3 regions of the Microbacterium sp. Ru50 genome follow, and region 3 is predicted to be linked to each of the others. Evidence: predicted binding sites of a transcription regulator. Region 3 holds the regulator's gene; each other region holds the start of a gene.

Region 1 (7,339 bases), 360 kb from region 3:
GGCGCCCGTCGGCGACTGCAGCATCCGGATGCGGTCGGCCTCGGCCCACCGGATGAAGAGGTCGAGCCCGAGCAGGTGATCACGGACCTCCGCGCCCGCGGCCGACAACGGATCGCCGGCGACCGCGAACACGACCACGATGAACGACGCCCCCGCCAGCACGATGCCGATGATGGGCAGCGCCGGGTGGACGTATGCGTTCAGCGCGAGCGCCCCGAACAGGATCACCAGTCCCGCCGCGATCGCCCAGGCGGCGACGGGCCAGCCGCGCACTCCCCTCGGCACCGGCTTGTACATGTCGCGCCCGCGGAGGCTGTCCTTCGCCATCTTCAGCGCCCGCTGGGACTCGGACGACAGCCGCGTGTCGGAGGTCCCGAAACGGTAGACCTCACCGCGTCGGTGATTCGGGAACATGCCGCGCAGGAGTCTGCGCCCGTTCTCGTCGGCGGCCCGGGGATCGACGAGCTCCGCCTGCAGCTTCGCGCGCCCCCAGCGGCGGTGGCCGTCGTCGACGATGCGGATGGAACCGAGGAGCGCGAGCTCAAGGATCTCGGCCGGAATCGCCTTCGAGGTCTTCTGCAGCAGCACCGCCGCATCGAGTGCGTCGATGCGGCGCGGCGGTGCATACTCCGCGATGACCGTCGGACGCCCCGGATCGTCGCGGAGGTACCGGCGGCGGTTCCGCAGCGCCCAGCCGGTGGCACCGGCGAGGAGCACCGCTGCCCCGGACTGAAGCCACCCCAGAGGCGAAGCCAGGAACCCGGTGTCGTATACCTCGAACGCGCCCTCGTCGAACCCGACGGCGAAGCTGAGCGTCTCGTGCGGTGCGAGGTCGGTCGCCGAGGCGGTGATCGCGGTTCCGTCCGGTGAGGCGATGATCTCGGGACACGGAGTCGTGCTGTCCTGCTCGCCGATGTAGCAGGCCTGACGCCCCGCGAGCGAGGCCGCAAGGCCGGGATCGATGTGCAGCGTCGCGGTCACCTGACGGAACGGCTGATTCCAGTCGATGCCGTTGACGTCCCAGTAGAACTCCAGCCCGGTGTCCGCGAAGTCCCACACGACGTTTTCGAGGTCGTAGGTGAAGACGAAGGTGTTCCGCCCGTGCAGGTACCCGGGCTCGCGCGTCAGGATGCCGAGCGTGCCGTCCTCGCTGTCGGTGTCGACGGGACGGGCCTGCCCGTTCTCGTCGGTGACGGAGATGAGCCGCGGATGCAGCGGCTGCCCGTTGTACGTCTCGGGCAGAAGACGGCGCATGCCGCGGTTCTGATCCGACTCGGGGAACTCGGCGACGAAGGTCTCGACGACCCGCATCCGCGCCGTGCCGTCCTCGTCGCGGGTGAGGGTGTAATCGACGGAAAGCGAATCGAAGACGAACGCGTCGACATCGGCGGATTCGTCTTCGGATGCCGCGGCGGGGGCCGTCAGTCCGAAAAGGCCTGTGATCAGCATGAGGACCACGACCGCGAGTGCCGCCCGGGTGCGACGCATCATGCCGACCAGCTTAGGCGGGCAGTAAAGTTGTCGCCATGAGCGATCGTCGTCGTGCCGTGGCAGCGTGGGAGAGCCTGTTCCGCGCGCAGCACGAGATCTTCGACGACATCAGCAACGACTTCGCCGGCGATGAGCTCACGCAAGCCGAGTACGACGTCCTTCTCACGGTCGTGCGCGGCACCGGTCATCGGGCGCGGCTGCGCGATGTCACGGCCAACATGCTCATCAGCCAGCCGAGCGTGTCGCGCCTGGTCGACCGGATGGTCTCGCGCGGCCTCATCACCAAGTGCGGTGACCCCACCGACGGTCGCGGCGCGATGCTCACCGCGACCCCGGAGGGCGTCTCAGCCTTCCGCCGGCTCGCTGCGGCCCACGGTCGCTCCATCGCCGAGCGGATGTCGATGCTGTCGACCGAGGAGCTGGAGCAGCTCGAGCAGCTGACGACGAAGCTGCGCCGCCTGCCCTGACGCCCGGCGGAGCGGTCGGGCGGCGTCCCGCGGTGTCGTGGGGCGTCGTGCGGCGTCGTGGGGCGTCACGCGGTGTCGTGGGGCGTCGTGCGGTGTCGATTCCTCCCCAGGCGGGACGGTGACCCGACATTCTTTGACCGAACATAGGTCCGACTCACATGTCGTACCTTGCTGGCATCATGGGAACATGACAGCGAATGGCGTGGGTGGCGAAGTGGGACGCGAGGCCCCCACACCGTCGCAGGCGCTCGCTCTCTCGCGGTACGCGGAGGCGCTCGACCTCTCTCACGCCGCTGACATCGCCCGCACTCGGGCGCTGGCCGATCTGGGCCACGCCGCCCTGCACAACGCGCGCCGCGACGGCGTGCGCGGCATGGCGTCGGATATGGAGCTGCGGTCGGTGGCAGCCGAAGCGGCCGGGATGGCCCGGCTGACCGACCGCCGGCTGCAGGGTGAGATCGACCACGCGATGACGGTCATCGACGACTACCCCACTGTGTTCGACGCGTGGGTGCAGCGGCGGATCGAATGCGGACACGTGGATCTGGTGGTGCGCGTCGGCGCGGGGGTGCCGGCTGCGATGCGGGATTCGTTCGCGGAGGCCGCGATCGGGGTGTGTGAGCGGGATGTGCCCTCCCGCGTGCGGGGTGCGCTGGAGACCCTGGCAGCCCGGTTGCATACGCAGACGTTCACAGAGCGGCACAAGACCGCGGTCGCGGAACGGTGCGTGCGCGTGTTCCACGGAACCGACGGAATGTCGAACCTCGTCGCCAGTCTGCCCACGGTGATCGCGGCGGGGATGCTCGACCGGCTCACGCAGATGGGACAGTCGGTGAAGGACGCCCGGGTCGCGGGCACTGGCGGTGCCGGGGCGGGCGGGGCGGATGCCGCTGGCCGGGGCGCCGGCGCGGATGCCGGGGAGAGTTCGGCGGCGGATGCCGCAGAAGCGGGCGAGCCCGCCGATACCCGGACGATGGACCAGCTGCGCGCGGACATCCTGGGCGACCTCGTTCTCGGCGGCGCGCCCGTGGTCGACCCGACCTACGGGACCGACCGGGCCGGTGGGCTGGGGGCGATCCGGGCACGCGTGCAAGTCGCCGTCGCCGCGGGGACACTGATGGGCAAGGACGAGAACCCCGCCGAAGCCGTCGGGGCCGGGCTCGTCGATGCCGACACCGTCCGACGACTCGCCGGGCAGGTCAGCGAATGGGACCGGCTCTTCATCGACCCGGTCATCCGCACACCGGTCGAGATCGACACCTATCGGCCCACCGCATCGATGAAGAAACTCCTGATGGTGCGGGACCAGCACTGCCGGTTCCCCGGATGCCGGCGCGCCGCGATCCGGTGCGAGATCGACCACACGATCGATTACGCCCTTGGCGGCCACACCCACATCTTCAACCTCGCCCACCTCTGCCAAAGACACCACTCGATGAAGCAGTTCACCAAGTGGGAGGTCAGACAGATCGGAGGCGGGGTTCTCGAATGGACCTCACCCCTCGGCAGGACCTACCGCGAAGACGTCCCCATACCGGCCGTCTGCTTCGCCATCGACACCGCGAGCCCGCCACGGGATGCCGGAAGCGGCGGGCCACCGACGGACGAACCTCCACCGTTCTGAGTTCGGGGCGTGTGTCCGCGCACGTTCCGAGGCCGGGCACGACGGACTCGCGCGCCTTTGGTCACCGGTGACGCATCTCCTCAGCCGCGACGCATCGGCGCATCCGCGCATCCGCGCATCCGCGCATCCGCGACGCATTCGGCACCGACCCGCACGCGACGGGCGGCCGCCGCCCCCGAGGGAGCTGCGGCCGCCCGTCGTGCGAACGCGGATTTGCGCGATCAGTTCTCGATCGGCACCACCGGCGCGGCTGCGTCGGTCGTGACCTCGACCTTGCGCGGCTTGGCCTTCTCGCTGACCGGGATGGTCACGGTCAGGACGCCGTTGTTGTAGGTCGCGGCGATGCCTTCCGTGTCGACGCCCTGGCCGAGGTTCAGCTGGCGCAGGAAGCTCGCGGCTTCACGCTCGCGCGTGATCCACTTCACTCCGTCGCCGCTGGTGAGCGTGCGCTCGGCGCGGATCGTCAGCAGCTGGCCGTCGACGTCGATGTCGACCGAGCCCGGGTCGATGCCCGGCAGGTCGGCGGTCATCACGTAGTGGTCGCCGTCACGGTAGAGGTCCATCGGCATGCGACGGGGGCCGCGGCGCGTGTCGAAGAGGCTCGAGGCAATGCGGTCGAGGTCGCGGAACGGGTCGTAAGTAGCCATCGATCTTTCCCTTCTCTGATGCTTCATGTTGAGATCTGGAAGTTGAGCCCTGTCGGCTCAACTGCATTCAGATTAGCACTCTCCCCCATCGAGTGCCAAGGGTTCTCGCACGGCGAACAGCGCCCCGGAGACGGGGCGCGGAAGGGCCTCTCAGCACTCGACGACGTTGACGGCGAGCCCGCCCTCGCTCGTCTCCTTGTACTTGTGTGACATGTCGATCCCCGTCTGCCGCATCGTCTCGACGACGGCATCCAGCGAGACGTAGTGCTGCCCGTCGCCCCGCAGCGCGAGGCGCGCAGCGGTGACCGCCGTCGACGCGGCGATCGCGTTGCGTTCGATGCACGGGATCTGCACGAGACCGCCGACCGGGTCGCACGTGAGCCCGAGGTGGTGCTCCATCGCGATCTCCGCCGCGTTCTCGATCTGCGCGTTGCTGCCACCCATGACCGCCGTCAGGCCCCCGGCCGCCATCGCGCACGCGGACCCGACCTCGGCCTGACACCCGCCCTCCGCACCCGAGATCGAGGCGTTGGCCTTGAAGAGCGAGCCGAGCGCCGTCGCGGTCAACAGGAACCGCCGAATCCCGCGCCGACGGTCGAGATCCTCCGAGGCCAGGCGCGACTCCGCCGCGAACCGCCACCAGTACATCGCCACCGCGGGAACAATCCCCGCGGCCCCGTTGGTGGGCGCGGTGACGACGCGTCCGCCCGACGCGTTCTCCTCGTTGACGGCGAGCGCGAACGCACCCAGCCACTCCCCCGGGAGCTCCCGCCCACCCGCGGCTTCGGCCGCCTCGAGCTGCGCACGCATCGCGCCCGCGCGCCGCCGCACGCGCAGCATCCCGGGCAACGTGCCCTCGGCACGCAAGCCCGCATCGACGCACCCCGACATCGCATCCCAGATCGCGTCGAGCCCCGCGGCGACCTCAGCCTCGGGACGAAGCACCTCCTCGTTGCGGCGCGCGAGCCCGGCGATGCTCACCCCGTCGCGCTCGCACAGCTCGAGCAGCTCGGCCGCCGTGCTGAACCGGTACGGCCACGCGACATCGCTGCTCGGTCCGCCTCCCGCTCCCCGCGGAGCGGCGTCTGCCCCCGCCCGGCGGATGAAGCCACCCCCGACCGAGAGATACGTGTCCGACGCGACGAGATGGCCGGCGGCATCCCACGCGCTCAGCGTCATCGCGTTCGGATGCTCCGGCAGTCGCGTCCGCGGCTCGAAGGTCACATCGCCTCGCGAGAACGGCACCGGATGCCGGCCTGCGAGCAGCAGAGGTGAGCCGTCCGTCCAGCTCGTCCACGCCGCGCGGACCGCATCGGGATCGACCGTCTCGGGCGCGTGGCCCTGCAACCCCGCGACCACCGCGTCGGGAGTGCCGTGCCCGATGCCGGTCGCTCCGAGCGACCCGTACAGCACGCAACCGACGCGCACGACCTCGGGCAGCCTGCCGGCGGCCTCGAGCCCGACGGCGAAAGCTCGGGCGGCGCGCAACGGGCCGACCGTGTGGGAGCTCGAGGGTCCTACACCGATGGAGAACAGCTCGAACGCCGAGACGTAAGCGCTCACACCTCCAGGCTACGCCAGCATCTGCCGTACGCACCGGGCGACGTCAAGGGCCTGCCGACGGATACGCCACGCGCCTATCGTCGCGACCGATGACCACCCCATCCCACCCCCGTCTGGCATCGCTCAAGGCAGCCGCGCGCACCGCGGGTGGCGAGGCCTTCGCGGTCTCGCGCCTTCTGCTCGCCGGCAAGGCGGCCCTCGCCGCCGCGATCGCCTGGTACCTCGCGCCGTATGTGCCGTTCGCGCACGACGAGTACTCCTACTACGCGCCGCTCGGCGTTCTCGTGAGCATGTACCCGACGATCGCCGACTCCGCCAAGGCGGGCCTGCAAGCGCTGGGAGGCCTGGCCATCGGCATCGCGATCGGCCTCGCGGGACTGTGGATCGTCTCCGGACCCAGCCCGCGGATCATCGGCGTGGCGATCGTCGTCGCCGCGGGCGTCGCCGTCGGCGGCATCCGAGCTCTCGGCACCGGCCGAGACTGGATCGCCATCGCGGCGCTGTTCGTTCTGCTGCTGGGCGCGAACGACGCCGGCGGCTTCTCGGTGTCGTACCTCGTGACGATGGCGTTCGGCGTGCTCATCGGGGTGGCCGTCAACCTCGCGCTCGTCCCACCCCTGTACCTCCGGCGGGCCTCCACCCGCCTGTCGCAGCTGCGCGACGCGGTCTCGGACCGGCTCGAGATGCTGGCGACCTCGGTCGCCGCCAGCGAACCCGCCGATTCGGCGGGCCAGCGCTACCTCGGAGAGATCCTCGACGCCGTCTCGGCCGACGTGCGCGAGGCCGCCCGCAGCCGCAAAGCCCATCCGCTCGCTCGGCGCCGCCGCGGCATCGAGGCCGAGAACGACCGTCGCTTGAGAGCGCTCGAGAACACTGTGCGCCAGACGATCGAGCTCGGCGACGGCATCGACGGCCTCCCCCTCACCCCCGACGCCGCGCCGCTGCGCGCCGAGCTCGCCGAGGCCGTACGGGCCACAGCGCGAGCCGTCGCACGACCTCTGGGCGACCCGGCGACGGCAGCCACGGTCGAGGATGCCGAGAAGGCGCTCGCCCGCGTCGTCGCAACGGTGCCCGCGGACGGCGATGGTCGCATCTCGCCGTGGACGCGCACCGCCGTCGATCTCAGCCGGATCATCGAGGCATCCCGCCCGTTCTCGTGAACCGGTGAATCAGCGAGCGGCGATGCCCAGCACCCGCTCGAGGTACGGACCCGAGAACTTACCGGTCGGGTCGACACGCGCCACGAGCTCGCGGAAATCAGCGAGACGCGGGAGCGAATCGCCGATGGGCATCGAGAAGACCTTGCCCCAGTGCGGCCGGGGGTCGAACGGAGCGAGCACGCGCTCCACATTCGCGATCGCCTCGCGGACCGCATCCGGTTCGTTCTTCCACGTGAAGTGGATGCACACACTGTCGCGCCCGAACCCGGGAGAGAGCCAGAGGTCATCGGCGGCGACGGTGCGCAGCTCGGTCACGAGAAGGGCGGGCTCGACTCGGTCGGCGATCGAGCGGACGGCCGCGATCGCCTCGACGGCCACCGCACGGTC
Region 2 (7,339 bases), on a different contig from region 3:
GGCGGGGACGCCGCGGCGGCGAGACCCGGGGAGCCACATCATCGGGCCGGCGTGCCTGCTGATAACGACGGATCCAGCGGTCGGCCTCGTCTGAATCTGCGCCGAGCGCCAGCACGATGTCGCGCAACAGCCCGATGTCGACCCGGGCCCGGCCCGGCCGGAACGCGTCGTACACCGTGGTACGCGGAGGCGTGGCAGCCGCCGGATTGATGCCCCTCTCGACGCGCAGTTGTGCGATGCGACGGACGAGTTCGGCGTACGACACCGGCCCGGCGGCATCCTTCAGCGCGAGCAGATCCCGCGCGATCGCGTCGAGTGAATCGGGCTCGCCGAATCGCGTGTCATCGTCCTGCACGTGCGCTCCCCCGCCCTCGAGCGGATGCATGTCGCAAACCGCATACGCGCGGCGGATCCCCTCGCCCCGCGGCGATCACTCTATCGACACTGGCCGCCGGGGTGTTCGGGATTGTTCGCACACGCGCGTTGCGGGCCCGAACGGCCCGCGTCGTGGGGCGACCGATGCCAGCGTGAGAGCGACGGCTCGCCGACTGGGGCGCGGGTCGCGATTCGCTCTCGATGAGGATCCATGAAGAGAAGACATCCCTCCCTCGCCGCGGCCTCGGCCGCCCTGATCGCAGCGACGCTCGTCGTCGCCGGTATGGCGCTCCCGGCGCATGCCGACGAACCGGCCGGAGGCGTTGATCCGGCGGGGCCGACCGCGGCAGCCGAAGTCGAGGTGGCAGGTGCCGAGGTGATGGCTGAGGCGCTGGTTGCGGACCCGGAAGCCGCGGAGCCGGTTGGGGAACCGGATGCCGCGGAGCGCGTCACCGCCGAAGCATCCGCATCCGCATACGCACCCGCACCCGCACCCGCACCCGCACCCGCACCCGCACCCGAGTCTGCTGAGCCCGCGGCGGTCAGTGCGGCGCCCGGCTACGTGAATGACGACGGGTCCGGTGCGGGCCACGATGACGACGACAGTGTCGCCGATCTGCCGCCGCAGACGGGAGTCACGATCAGCATCCGGGTCGATGGCGCAGAGATCGGCGTCGGCCCGATCGGCGAGCGCGGACCGATCGAGCGATACGAGCTCATCGTCCGTCCCATGGACGGCGGCGAGCCGATCACGCGCACCTCGACGACCCGAACCGTCTTCATCCTGACCGGGCTGAAGCCGGGCACTTACGAGATCGAGGCGAGCCTGCACAACAGCCACGGCTCGACGGGCGCCCGCGACATTCGATTCGCGGTGCCGGAGGTTCCCGGCGAGCCGACGGTGACGATCCGTGACAGTAGCCCCACGGCGCTGCTCGGCGAGATCTGGGCGGCCCCGCTGCAGAACCCGTTCCCGGAGGGGGTCTGGCCGTTCTATCTGCCCACCACCTACACCGCGACCCTCACGGGCGGCGGCCGCACCGAAACGCGCGAGGTCGACGACGTGCAGGGTCTCGGACGCTTCGGGTTCACCGGCCTCGAGCCCTCGACGACATACACGCTGACGGTCGTCGCCCGGAACGCCGCGGGGCAGAGCGCGCCCGTCTCGGTGCAGGCATCCACGAGTCCCGTCACCGGACCGACCGCGCCCGATCCCGACGCGCTGACCGGCGATAACCGCGGCGGGGTCGTCGTGAACGGCGCATCCGTCCCCGGCACCACGGTGACGGCGAACGTCGGACGCGAGCTGGCGGGTATGGCGATCCACGGGTGGCTGTTCTCCGAGCCGCGATATCTGGGCGTGGCCACGGTCACGGCAGACGGCATCGCGACGTTCGCCCTTCCCGCCGACATCCCCGCGGGCGCCCACCGCCTCGCACTCACCGCGGACGACGGCAGCACGCTCGGCTGGAGCCCCGTCGAGGTGCGCGCCGCTGAGGTGACCACTCCGCCCGCCACCGGTGGCCCGGGTGGGCCTGGCGCTGGGGCCGGAGCGGGTGCCGGGTCTGGGTCTGGCGCTGGGGTTGACGGGTCTGGGGCTGGGGTTGACGGGTCTGCGTCGGAGGGCCGAGACGGCGCGACCTCGGCTGCGGGTTCTGTCGCGTCGGCGGCGAAGACGCGCGCTCTGGCATCGACCGGCGGTGCGGCGCCGTGGGAGCTCGCTGTGTGGGCTGCGGCGCTTCTCGCGGCCGGCGGGCTGGTGATCGCGAGACGACGAGTCGTCGACTGACGCTCATCGAGAGAACGATGTGCGGGGCACCGACCATGGGGGGCGGTGCCCCGCACATGCTTTCACTGCGCCATTTCGCTCCGCCCGCATTTCGCTGCGTGCGCCGTCCGACAGAGGCCGCCGATTCCTCCACAATTCGACAGCGAGAAACTTCTCCACAAATGTACGGATATTCGATGTCAATGTCCGACCCCTGGGCAGAATGGGAACATGGCATCGAACGGCGACAGCTCATACGATCCGCAGGCCGGCTCGTCGGCGTCGCCATACGCCGGTGTCGTCGACCGGGTCTCCGAAGCAGACGAGCTGCTTCACGCGGCCCACATCGCGATGACGCGCGCTCTCGCCGAGGCGGGGCGCAGCGCCCTCCGGCAGGCAGCGCGCTCGCGAACGCGACCGCGCGGTATGGGCTCCGACATGGAGATGCGCTCGATCGCCGCCGAGGTCGCCGGGGTGCGACGCTCGCACGACCGTCGCGCGCAGAGCGAGATCGACCACGCACTGACCATCGTCGACGATTACCCCGCTGTCTTCGAGGCGTGGGAGCAGCAGCGCATCACGCGCGACCATGTCGATGCGGTCGTCCGGATGGGATGCGGCCTCGCCGACGACATCCGCGACGACTACGCGCTGCAGGCGATCTCGATCTGCGAGCGTGACATCGCGTCACGGGTGCGCGAGGCGCTCCGCAACCTGGCTGCGCGGATGGGATCCGAGTCCTTCGCCGAGCGGCACCGCACGGCAACGGCGAAGCGACGCGTCTGGGTGACCAACGGCACCGACGGCATGTCCGAGCTCGGCGCCACCCTGCCGACCGTCATCGCCGCAGGCATCCACGACCGCCTCACCGCCATGGCGCAGTCCGTCAAGGATGCGCGCGCCACCGCCGGGTCTCCACCCGCGGATGCTGCGCCGGGAGTTGCCGTTGCGGGTGATGGTGCCGCGGGTGCGGAGTCTGCGGATGCGGATGCCGCGGCGCCCGACGTTCGCACGATGGATCAGCTGCGCGCCGACATCCTCGGCGACCTGCTGCTCGGCGGCGCTCCGGTCGTCGACCCCACCTCTGGCAGCGACGCCGCGGGGCCGCTGGGTGCGATCCGGGCGCAGGTACAGGTGACGCTGACCTCTGAGACGGTGACCGGCGCCGACGAGGCCCCCGCCGAACTGGTAGGCGCCGCGCTCATCGACGCCGACACCGCCCGCAAGCTCGCCGGCCGCGCGAGAATCTGGAACCGGCTCTTCATCGATCCCATCACCCGCACACCGGTCGAGGTCGACACCTACCGACCCACCGCGGCGATGAGCAGACTGCTCAAGGCGAGAGATCAGCACTGCCGGTTCCCCGGATGCCGGAGGGCGGCGATCCGCTGCGAGCTCGACCACACCATCGACTACGCCCTCGGCGGGCACACCCACATCTTCAACCTCGCCCACCTGTGCCAGCGGCACCATTCGATGAAGCAATTCACGAAATGGGAAGTCAGACAGATCGGCGGCGGGGTTCTCGAATGGACCTCACCCCTCGGCCGGATCTACCGAGAAGACGTGCCGGTTCCGTCCGTGTGCTTCGTTCCCGATCCCGCCGGTCCGCCACCCGGGGCAGGCAGGGACGAGCCACCGCCCTTCTGACCCGGGCTCTTCACGAACTCGCCGGCGCCCCTCGGCGCGGCCGTCTATACGATCCGGAGGCGCTCCGCTTCAGCGAGCACGACGGGATCCTCGCATCCGCGCGCGAAGCCGGCGATCCGTCGGTCGATGTCGCGCTGCAGGATGACGCTGCCGATGCGCTCCGCGAGCGGCGCGAGCCACGCGGGGCGGCAGGCGAAGTTGTAGCGCCACACGGCCAACGAACGCGATGGGTCGCCCTCGACCGGACTGAACCGCCACCCGCCGCCCATACGCGCGAAGAACCACGAACCTTTCGTCATCTTCATCCCGACGTTCGACGGCGGGTTGTACGAGACGTACTCGCTCTCCATTGCCAGCCCGAAGCGCTGCACCGTGTACGTGCGGACGCCCTTCGCGGGCCGTTCCGCCCCGATCAGGTGCTGTCGCCGAATGAATGGATCCCACCGCTTCCGCACCGTGCCCTGCGTCTGCGACACCGCGAACGCGACGTCGGCGGGCACAGGCACGACGCAACGCGACTCGACGACCGGCACTCTCCCATCGTGGCACGGTCCGGCGCGCATACTGATAGAGCAGCACCACCGTCCCGCCCCTGAATCAACGGAGAATCATGCGCAGCGTCCCCCTCGGTCGGAGCAACATCCAGGTCCCCAACGTCGTCGCGGGCATGATGAGGATCGAGGAGCTCTCCGACGACGACATCCGAGCCCTCTACGACCGCTGCCGCGAGGTCGGTGTCGACTTCTTCGACCACGCCGACCTCTATGGCTCCTCGCGCCACGCGTGCGAGCGGCGCTTCACCGAAGCGCTCAAGCTCACGGCATCCGAGCGCGACGAGATCACGTTGCAGACCAAGACCGGCATCGTCGCCGACGACTGGCACTTCGACCACTCGTACGAGCACATCGTGACCTCCGCCGAGGAGTCGCTCGAAGCGCTCGGCACCGACCGCATCGACGTGCTGCTGCTCCATCGTCCCGACGCTCTCGTCGAACCCGACGAAGTCGCCCGCGCGTTCGACCACCTCGAGTCATCGGGCAAGGTGCGCGCCTTCGGCGTCTCGAATCACACGCCCCGTCAGATCGACCTGTTGAAGACGGCGGTGACCCAGCCGCTCGTCGCGAACCAGGTGCAGCTGTCGATCACGCACTCGACGATCATCGCCCAAGGGCTCGCGTCGAACATGGCCGGCGAAGACGACTCGATCACCCGCGACGGCGGCGGACTCGTCGACTACTCGCGTGTCAACGGCATCACGCTCCAGGCGTGGTCGCCGTTCCAGAAGGGCTTCTTCGACGGCGTCATCTTCGGCGCCGAGGAGTACCCCGAGCTCAACGCCAAGCTCGACGAACTGGCCGCCAAGTACGGCGTCACCCCGACCGCCATCGCGACCGCGTGGATCACCCGCCACCCCGCCGGGATGCAGGTCGTGCTCGGCACGACGAATCCTCAGCGCGTCGCGGATGCCGCCGAGGGCAGCGACATCCCCCTGACGCGGGGCGAGTGGTACGGACTCATCCAAGCCGCCGGGCACAAGGTGCCCTGAGCCCGGGGAGCCCTGCCTACTCGCAGCCGATGCCGTCGCCGTCGCGGTCGAGGTGCCGCCCGTAACCGGGGTCACCCGCTCGGACGGGGGCGGCACCTGCATACCGGGCCGCCGTGCAGTTGTCGTAGTACACGGATGCCGGCGCCTGAGCAACAGGCGCCTGAGCAACGGGTGCCTGAGCAACGGGTGCCTGCACCGTCCGGGCCGACAGCTGACCCTCGAGATCCGCGATCCGCGCGGCGCGGGCGTCGCAATGCGGATCGGCGGCGTCGCGTTACGCTCCGGTCAGGTCCCGCAGAACGTCTGGTAGCCGGCCGCGAAGTCCGGACCTGCGGGCTGAGCGTACCGCTCCGCGCCCGGGCGCGCTGTGAACGGCGTCGACAGGACCGTCGTCAGCCAGCCGAGCGGCTCGAGGTCCCCGGAGGTCGCCGCGGCGAGCGCCTCCTCGACGAGGTGGTTCCGCGGCACGTAGATCGGATTCGCGCCATCCATCACCTCGGCGTCGGGATCGTGGGCCCGCCACCGGCCCAACCAGCCGACCAGCGCCGCGTCCCCGCCGAGCGCCGCCTCGAGGCCGGCGGCGTCGCCTCGCGCGGCATCCGCCAGCGACCGGAACGTCGAGGTGTAGTCCGCGCTCTTCCGCTCGAGCATCTCGTGGAAGTCGCCGGCGAGCGCCTCGACGTGCTCATCGGAGATTCGCGCATCGGCGAGGCCGAGCTTGCGCCGCATGCCGGCGGCCCGTGCCTGGGCGAACCGGGGCCGGAACTCCGCCAGCACGCCCTGCGCCAGCTCGACCGCGCGTTCGAGCTCGTCGTCGAACAGCGGCAGCATCGCCTCGGCGAGCCGGGCGAGGTTCCACTCCGCGATGTAGGGCTGGTTGCCGTAGGCGTAGCGCCCGCCGGTGTCGATCGAGCTGTAGACGGTCGCCGGGTCGTACGCGTCGAGGAACGCGCACGGACCGTAGTCGATCGTCTCGCCCGAGAGGGTCATGTTGTCGGTGTTCATCACGCCGTGGATGAAGCCGACCAGCATCCATCGGGCCACGAGGTCGGCCTGTGCCCGAACGACCGCGCGGAACAGCCCCAGCGCGGCGATCTCCTCGCCCGCCGCCTCGGGGTGGTGCCGCGCGATCGCATAGTCGACGACGGAACGCAGCACCGCGATGTCGCCGGTCCCCCGCGCGAACTCGACGCTGCCCACGCGCAGATGACTCGATGCGGTCCGCACCAGCACGGCGCCCGGGAGCGCCGTCTCGCGCTGCACCTCGCGCCCGGTCGCGACGACGGCGAGCGAGCGGGTCGTCGGGATGCCAAGGGCGTGCATGGCCTCGCTCATGACGTACTCGCGCAGCATCGGGCCGACCGCGGCGAGCCCGTCACCCGCGCGCGCGAAGGGCGTCGGCCCGGAACCCTTGAGGTGCAGATCGCGGAACGAGCCGTCGGGTGCGGTCAGCTCGCCGAGCAGCAGCGCCCGGCCGTCACCCAGGCGGGGCGAGAACCCCCCGAACTGGTGACCGGCATACGCCTGCGCGACCGGCTGCGCACCGTCGGGCAGCGCGGCGCCCACGAGGAGGTCGACCCCCGCGGGGCTGCGCAGGAACCCGGCATCCAGTCCGAGCTCGCCGGCGAGCCCCTCGTTGAGCACGAGCAGCCGCGGTTCCGGCGCCGGGTCGGCCGACCACGGCCGCGCGAGCGCGGGCAACGCGTCGGCGAAGTCGTGCGACAGCGTGAGCGTGACGGGATGCATGCACCGAGGCTACGCGCGCTGCGACGACCGAGGGCCGCGCTGCGACACCGTCGTTCACGGGAGCGGTTTACACATCCGTCATGCGTTCTTGATAGGAATGTGTGGCGGTCCGCTCGGGGCCGCGGAGAGCGAGCACCATGCGTCTGTCGGTCATCGGTTGCGGTTACCTCGGAGCGGTCCACGCCGCGGCGATGGCATCGATCGGGCACGAGGTCGTCGGGATCGACGTCGACGAGCGCAAGATCGCCTCCCTC
Region 3 (7,339 bases):
GCCCGCGTATAGCACGTAGGCGTGGGGCACACCGTGCGCCACGAGCGCGTCGCGGATGGCCTCGGCCTGCGCCGGCGGCACGACGGCGTCCTCGTCGCCCTGCAGGAGCAGCAGCGGCACCCGGAACCGCTCGGGTCGGCTCAGCGGCGATCGCTCGATGTAGACCGGCTCGGCTTCGGGGAGGGGGCCGATGAGACCGTCGAGGTACCGCGCCTCGAAGTCGTGCGTCTCGGCGGCCAGAGCACGCGCATCGCCGACACCGTAGCGCGAGACGCCCGCCCCGAAGACATCCGTTCCGACGAGCGCCGCGAGCACGGTCCAGCCGCCGGCGGATCCTCCCTCGATCGCCAGCCGTGACGGATCCGCGAGACCCTCGTCGGCGAGACCGCGTGCGGCCGCGGCGACGTCGTCGACGTCGACGACACCCCACTGTCCCTTCAGCCGTTCGCGGTAGGAACGGCCGTATCCCGTCGAACCGCCGTAGTTGACGTCGAGGACGCCGATGCCGCGGCTCGTGAAGTAGGCCACCTTGCTGTCGGCTGCGCCGCCCACGTGCGAGGTCGGCCCGCCGTGCACCCAGACCAGGTACGGGGGCAGTTCGTCGGCCGGCGCGGTGACGTCGGGGTTGGTCGGCGGGTAGGCGAAGGCATGCACCAGGCCGTGCGGGCCCTCCGTCGTCAGCTGCCGGGCGTGCGGGATCCACGATGCGTCGACGTCCGGAGCACCGCCGCGGACCGCGCTCGTCTCGCCGGTGTCCAGGTCGACGAGCCACAGGCCCGCCCCTCCCGGCATCGCCCCGCTGACGAGGGCGCGGCTGCCGCGGACGTCTTCGATCTGCACGCGTGCGGTGGCGGGGAAGGGAAGCGGGATGGCGCCGCCGTCGCGGTCCACGATCACGAGCTGGTCCGATCCGTGGGTGCGCACGGCCACCAGGCGGCCGTCATCGAGCGGCGCGTACCAGCGGGTGCCGAGCACCCACAGGCCACCACCCGTGTCGGCGTCGGCGGGCGAGACGGCCGTGGGCGGGGCGTCGGTCGCGGGGTCGACGCGGTAGACATTCCAGCGTCCGGTCGGCTCGTCGGCGAAGAACAGCGCGCCGTCGTCGGTCCACTCGGGCTGCAGCGCGGCGGTGGCGCCGCCCGCGACGTCACGGATGCCGCGGGGGGCGTCCAGGTCGGCGACGCGGATGCGCGTGCGGTCCCAGGGCATGTCGGGGTGATCCCAGGCCACCCAGGCGAGGCGCGAGCCATCGGGCGACAGCGCCGGCTGGGCGACGAAGTCGCTACCGCCGGCGAGCTCGGTCACGCTCGAGGCGTCGGGAACCTCGGCGCTGTCAGCGCGCTCGATGCGGACGATGTGGCGCTCGGGCGTGCCGCCGGGACGTTCGCGTTCGCGAACCGCGAGAAGGACGCCGCGCTGCCAGCGGAGGCCCCCGTAGTGCGTGCCGGTCTCCTCCGGAGTGAGCGGTCGGGGATCGCCGCCCGGGCGAAGGCTCCGGATGCGCTGGTCGGACTTGTCGACGAAGAACAGCTCGCCGTCATCCGACACCGTCCAGGCTCCGCCGCCGTACTCGTGCACGCGCGACCGGGCGTTCCAGGGTGCGGGGAGGACGACCTGCACGGTGCCATCGCCGCGGCGGCGCATGACCGCGACGCGACCGGCCTCGTCGGGCAGCGACTCGCCCCACCAGATCTCATCACCCACGAAGCTCGCGCCGTCGAGGCGCAATGATGACGCGCTGGCCCATGCCGCCGTCAGGGGAGAGGGCCAGGAACCATAGGGAAGCTGCTGCGACATACAGCCACGCTACGCGAGGCCTGGCTTCCCGACCTCGACCGGGGAGACGGTGGGGAGCGGATGCCGTCCCGGGGCGCCTCAGACCGTGCGCAGAACCGCCACGACCTTGCCGAGCACCGTCGCGTCGTCGCCGAGGATCGGCTCGAACGCCGAGTTGCGGGGGAGGAGCCACGTGTGGCCGTCGCGCTGGCGGAGCGTCTTCACCGTCGCCTCGCCGTCGAGCATGGCCGCGACGATCTCGCCGTTGTCGGCGGTTGCCTGCGCCCGCACGACGACCCAGTCGCCGTCGCAGATGGCCGCGTCGATCATCGAGTCGCCGACGACCTTGAGCATGAACAGCTCGCCCTTGCCGACGAGCTGGCGCGGCAGCGGGAAGATCTCCTCGACCTGCTGGTCGGCGGTGATCGGCACGCCCGCCGCGATGCGGCCCACGAGCGGCACGAGGGCGGCGTCGCCGAGGGCGGGCGCGGCGTCGGCCGGGTTCTCGCCGGCGGTGCCCGGGAGATCGATGAGCACCTCCATCGCGCGGGTCTTGCCGGGGTCGCGCCGCAGGTAGCCGCTGAGCTCGAGCTGGTTCAGCTGGTGGGTGACGCTGGACAGCGACTTGAGGCCGACCGCGTCGCCGATCTCGCGCATGCTCGGCGGGTAGCCGTTGCGGGCGATCGCGTTCTGGATCACCTCGAGGATCGCGAGCTGCTTGTCGCTCAGATTCTTGCGTCGTCGCGTCTGCGGCTTCTCGCTCATACCGCCGGTCTCCTGTCGTCGCGCCCCGTCCCCGACCCGATGTCGGAGGTTCATGGTGGGCTCTCGCTGTCGAAAAGGTAGCCCGATACGACGGCGACATCGCGGAACGCTCCGCGTGTCTCTTCGATCGGTCTCCGATTTCGGTGGGTGGTTGACACCACACAATATCGAAGATACGTTCGGAACCGAAGTTCGCACCCGTCTCTCCCGGCCGAGAGGCGGGGGCGAATCTTCCTACCGCTCCCGAGGAGATGCCATGACCACGATCGATGCCCGCTTCGCACCGGCCCCCCGCACCCGCCTGCGTCTGACGCGCCGCGGACGCCGCGTCGTCGCCACGATCGCCGCCCTTCCGGCGGTCGTCGCCATCACGGCAGCCGTGCTCTCGGGGGGAGGCGCGCTCGCCTCGAGCGAGGTCGGCGCCCCCGCCGGCTCGTTCACGACCGTGACCGTGATGTCCGGCGAATCGCTCTGGTCCATCGCCGAAGAGGTGGCGCCCGCCGCCGACCCCCGCGATGTCGTCGATGCGATCATCCGGCTGAACGCTCTCGGCTCGGGCCAGCTCGAGGCCGGCCAGACGCTTGCGATCCCGGCCGAGTACGCCGCGAGCTGACACCGGCGGCAACAGTGGCGCGCGCGGCCTAGCATGGGTGGGATGAGCCCGAGTCTGGATGATCTGCCCCTCAGAGACGATCTGCGAGGCCTCACCCCGTACGGCGCCCCGCAGGCGCCCCTTCCGGTCGCGCTGAACGTCAACGAGAACACGCATCCCGTTCCCGAAGAGGTCGCCGACGACATCCTGGATGCCGTAGCCCGCGCCCTGCGCGACGTCAACCGCTATCCCGACCGCGAGTTCACCCACCTCCGCGAGTCGTTCGCCGAGTACCTCGGCCACGGCCTGACCCCCGATCGCATCTGGGCAGCGAACGGATCGAACGAGGTCCTGCAGCACCTCCTCCAGGCCTTCGGAGGCCCGGGACGCACCGCGATGGGCTTCGGTCCGACCTACTCGATGTACCCCCTGCTGACGCGCGCGACCGGCGCCCAGTACGTCACGGGGACACGTGGACCCGACTTCACGCTCGATCCCGCCTCCGCCGCAGCCCAGGTCGCCGAGCTCCGCCCGGACGTCGTCTTCCTGTGTGCGCCCAACAACCCCACCGGCACACCCCTCGGGCTCGACGTCATCGAGGCGGTGTACGGGGCCACCGACGGCATCGTGATCGTCGACGAGGCCTACCAGGAGTTCGCGCCGCGCGAAAGCTCCTCCGCTCTGACGCTTCTCGGTGAGCGCAACCGGCTCGTCGTGTCGCGCACGATGAGCAAGGCCTTCGCCTTCGCCGGCGCCCGCGTCGGCTACCTCGCCGCCGACCCCACGCTCATCGACGCGCTCCGGCTCGTCCGACTGCCGTACCACTTGAGCGCGCTGACGCAGGCGGCGGCGACAGCCGCCCTCTCCCACTCGACGACGATGCTCCGGATGGTCGACGAGATCGTCGCGCAGCGCGACCGGATGTCGGCGACGCTCGACGCCCTCGGCTATCACGCGTACGAGAGCTGGACGAACTTCGTGCTGTTCGACGGCGTCGACGACCCGCGGGCGACCTGGCAGGCTCTGTACGACCGCGGCATCCTCGTCCGCGACGTGGGCATCCCGCACAGCCTGCGTGTGAGCGCCGGCACGGAAGACGAGACGACCGCGTTCCTCGAAGCACTGGCCTCGATAGACTCGGAGGCATGACCAGCCCCCGAACGGCCAGCATCCGTCGCGCCACGAGCGAGTCGAGCGTCGAGCTCGAGCTCAACCTCGACGGCACCGGGATCAGCACGATCGAGACGACCGTGCCGTTCTTCGACCACCTGCTGACGGCGTTCGCGAAGCACTCGCTCACCGACCTGACCGTGCGCGCGACGGGCGATACGCACATCGACGCGCACCACACGGTGGAGGATGTGGCGATCGTGCTCGGACAGGCGCTGCGTTCCGCGCTGGGCGACAAGTCGGGCATCTCCCGCTACGGTGATGCACTCGTGCCCCTCGACGAGGCGCTCGCGCAGGCGGTCGTCGACATCTCGGGGCGTCCGTACCTCGTGCACTCGGGGGAGCCGGACGGTTACGAGTTCCACCTCGTCGGCGGGCACTTCACCGGTTCGCTCGTGCGACACACGTTCGAGGCCATCGCGTTCAACGCCGGGCTGACGGTGCACGTCCGCGTCCTCGGCGGACGTGATCCGCACCACATCGCCGAAGCGGAGTACAAGGCGTTCGCCCGAGCTTTCCGGCAGGCGAAGGCGCTCGATCCGCTCGTGCACGGCATCCCCAGCACGAAGGGCGCCCTATGACCGAGGGTGACCGGACCGAACGCGCGCCGCTCGTCGCCGTGCTCGACTACGGGTCGGGCAACGTCCACTCGGCGGTCAAGGCTCTTTCCGCCGCGGGGGCAGATGCGCGGTTGACGTCGGACCGCGGCCTCATCCGCGACGCCGACGGGCTTCTCGTTCCGGGAGTCGGTGCTTTCAGCGCCGTCATGGCCGCCCTGCGCGAGAGCCGCGGCGACGAGATCATCGAGCGGCGCCTGGCCGGGGGACGTCCGGTGCTGGGCATCTGCGTCGGGATGCAGATCATGTTCGGCAACGGCGTGGAGCGCGGCGATGACACCGAGGGGCTCGGACAGTGGCCGGGCACCGTCACCGAGCTGCAGGCGCCCGTGCTGCCCCACATGGGCTGGAACACCGTCCGTGCCGGGGCGGGGTCGACGCTGTTCGACGGGCTGGAGGACGAGCGCTTCTACTTCGTGCACTCCTACGGCGCCCAGGACTGGAGCCTCGAGGTCATGAAGCCCTTCGCCGAGCCCGTGCTGACGTGGTGCGACTACGGCGCACCGTTCCTCGCCGCGGTCGAGAACGGGCCGCTGTCTGCGACGCAGTTCCACCCCGAGAAGTCGGGGGCCGCCGGCATCCGTCTCCTCGCCAATTGGATCGGCGCCCTGCCGCGCCACTAGTCTCCCTCTGGTGCGCTCGCGTGGACGAGCGCGCATCCCGACCCACCCCTGGAATGTGATGAACGACTTCGCGTCCACCCCCGAACTGATCCTCCTGCCCGCGGTCGACGTCGCCGACGGGAAGGCCGTGCGCCTGACCCAGGGCGAAGCCGGCAGCGAGACGACCTATGGCGACCCCGTCGACGCGGCCCTCGCCTGGGCCAAGCAGGGCGCGCAGTGGATCCATCTCGTCGACCTCGACGCCGCCTTCGGCCGAGGCAACAACGCCGCCGTGCTGCGCAAGGTCATCAAGCAGGTCAAGGGCGTGCAGATCGAGCTCTCGGGTGGCATCCGCGACGACGCGACGCTCGAGGCGGCCCTCGAGAGCGGAGCGACCCGCATCAACCTCGGCACTGCGGCGCTCGAGAACCCGGAGTGGGCGGCCGACGTGATCGGACGCTACGGCGACGCGATCGCGGTGGGACTCGACGTCCGCGGCACGACGCTCGCCGCCCGCGGCTGGACGCGAGACGGCGGCGACCTCTGGGACGTCCTGGAGCGCCTCGAGGATGCCGGCTGCAGCCGCTACGTCGTCACCGACGTGACCAAGGACGGCACCCTGCAGGGGCCCAACATCGAGCTGCTGCGCGAGATCACCTCGCGGACGCCCAAGCCCGTGGTCGCATCCGGTGGGATCTCGAGCCTCGATGACATCGCCGCGCTCCGCGAGCTCGTGCCGCTCGGTGTCGAGGGCGCGATCGTCGGCAAGGCACTCTACGCCGGCGCGTTCACGCTGGCCGAGGCGCTGGATGTCGCCGGAGACTGACGACGGCTGCGGCCACGCCGCCGATTCGGCGGGCGTCCCCTGGGAGGGGCGCAGCTTCGAGTCGAACCCGCACGCCGGCGACGATGGCTCCGCCGATCCCGCGCTGCTCGCCGCGCTGGAGGCGTTCCGCGTCGGCGCTGGTGACGCGGTGGCGGTCGTCGAGGCGTACCGCACGGCGCGGCTGCTGATCCCGCTCGTCCCCGAGAAGGGCGACGAGGGGATCGGACCCACCGGGCTCCGTGTCGACAAGACGCAGGAGCTGTCGATCGTCACGGTTGCGGCCCCCGACGGCCGTCGGGTCCTGCCGGTCTTCACCTCGGTCGCGGCGCTGGCGCGGTGGGATTCCGTCGCTCGGCCGGTCCCGGCCGACGGTGTGCGCACGGCCATGGCCGCGGCATCCGATGACACCGACCTGATCGTGATCGATCCGGGCTCCGAGACGGAGTTCGTGCTGCGGCGACCTGCCGTCTGGGCGATCGGTCAGGGTCTGCCGTGGGAGCCCGCACCGACCTCACCCGAGGTCTTCACCGCACTGCAGGCGAGCATCGGGGGAGAACTCGCGGTGCTCGACCTCTCGGTCGCGGCGGGGGATCCCGACGCGCGCATGCGCGGACCCGAGCTGGTCGTTCGGCTCCATCTCATCGACGGACTGGATGCCGCCGAGCTCGACGCCGTGCTGTCGCGGCTCGCTTCGCGGTGGGCTGCCGACGATCGCATCGCGGTGCTCGTCGACTCGCTGACGGTCAAGCTGGTGCGCGCGTCCTGACGGAGGTCCCGGACCCGGGCGCGGCCCGAGCCCGGAACGACGTCAGTTGACCGGGCCGGTGAACTTCTCGCCGGGACCCTTGCCGATCGGGTCGGGGATCGTCGACGCCTCGCGGAAGGCCAGCTGCAGCGAGCGCAGGCCGTCGCGCAGCGAACGCGCGTGCATGTCGCTGATCTCGGGTGCGCCGGCGGTGATGAGCCCGGCGAGGGCGTTGATGAGCTTGCG

Evidence for each region. Region 3 encodes LexA, which represses DNA repair genes until DNA is damaged. Its sites were predicted from a motif close to TCGAACANNTGTTCGA; they were not measured.
Region 1: the regulator LexA is predicted to act here: its motif matches at 2,096-2,111, upstream of C3481_RS06090 (HNH endonuclease signature motif containing protein).
Region 2: the regulator LexA is predicted to act here: its motif matches at 2,326-2,341, upstream of C3481_RS13655 (HNH endonuclease signature motif containing protein).

Annotation. Positions count from the first base shown of each region.
Region 1 covers NZ_PQSV01000001.1:1,266,514-1,273,852, forward strand. The annotation lists gene C3481_RS06080 (DUF2207 domain-containing protein) at 1-1,491, opposite strand, end outside; gene C3481_RS06085 (MarR family winged helix-turn-helix transcriptional regulator) at 1,527-1,958, shown strand; gene C3481_RS06090 (HNH endonuclease signature motif containing protein) at 2,146-3,582, shown strand; gene C3481_RS06095 (Hsp20/alpha crystallin family protein) at 3,804-4,229, opposite strand; gene C3481_RS06100 (L-serine ammonia-lyase) at 4,380-5,792, opposite strand; gene C3481_RS06105 (FUSC family protein) at 5,882-6,952, shown strand; gene C3481_RS06110 (FAD-binding protein) at 6,962-7,339, opposite strand, start outside.
Region 2 covers NZ_PQSV01000004.1:65,047-72,385, forward strand. The annotation lists gene C3481_RS13645 (ECF transporter S component) at 1-385, opposite strand, end outside; gene C3481_RS13650 (fibronectin type III domain-containing protein) at 587-2,164, shown strand; gene C3481_RS13655 (HNH endonuclease signature motif containing protein) at 2,375-3,793, shown strand; gene C3481_RS13660 (SRPBCC family protein) at 3,838-4,326, opposite strand; gene C3481_RS13665 (aldo/keto reductase family oxidoreductase) at 4,404-5,339, shown strand; gene C3481_RS13670 (excalibur calcium-binding domain-containing protein) at 5,356-5,535, opposite strand; gene C3481_RS13675 (YdiU family protein) at 5,625-7,085, opposite strand; gene C3481_RS13680 (UDP-glucose/GDP-mannose dehydrogenase family protein) at 7,223-7,339, shown strand, end outside.
Region 3 covers NZ_PQSV01000001.1:909,381-916,719, reverse strand. The annotation lists gene C3481_RS04385 (prolyl oligopeptidase family serine peptidase) at 1-1,797, opposite strand, end outside; gene lexA (transcriptional repressor LexA) at 1,876-2,541, opposite strand; gene C3481_RS04375 (LysM peptidoglycan-binding domain-containing protein) at 2,798-3,154, shown strand; gene C3481_RS04370 (histidinol-phosphate transaminase) at 3,197-4,282, shown strand; gene hisB (imidazoleglycerol-phosphate dehydratase HisB) at 4,279-4,884, shown strand; gene hisH (imidazole glycerol phosphate synthase subunit HisH) at 4,881-5,543, shown strand; gene priA (bifunctional 1-(5-phosphoribosyl)-5-((5-phosphoribosylamino)methylideneamino)imidazole-4-carboxamide isomerase/phosphoribosylanthranilate isomerase PriA) at 5,602-6,348, shown strand; gene C3481_RS04350 (SseB family protein) at 6,332-7,114, shown strand; gene C3481_RS04345 (DUF1844 domain-containing protein) at 7,157-7,339, opposite strand, start outside.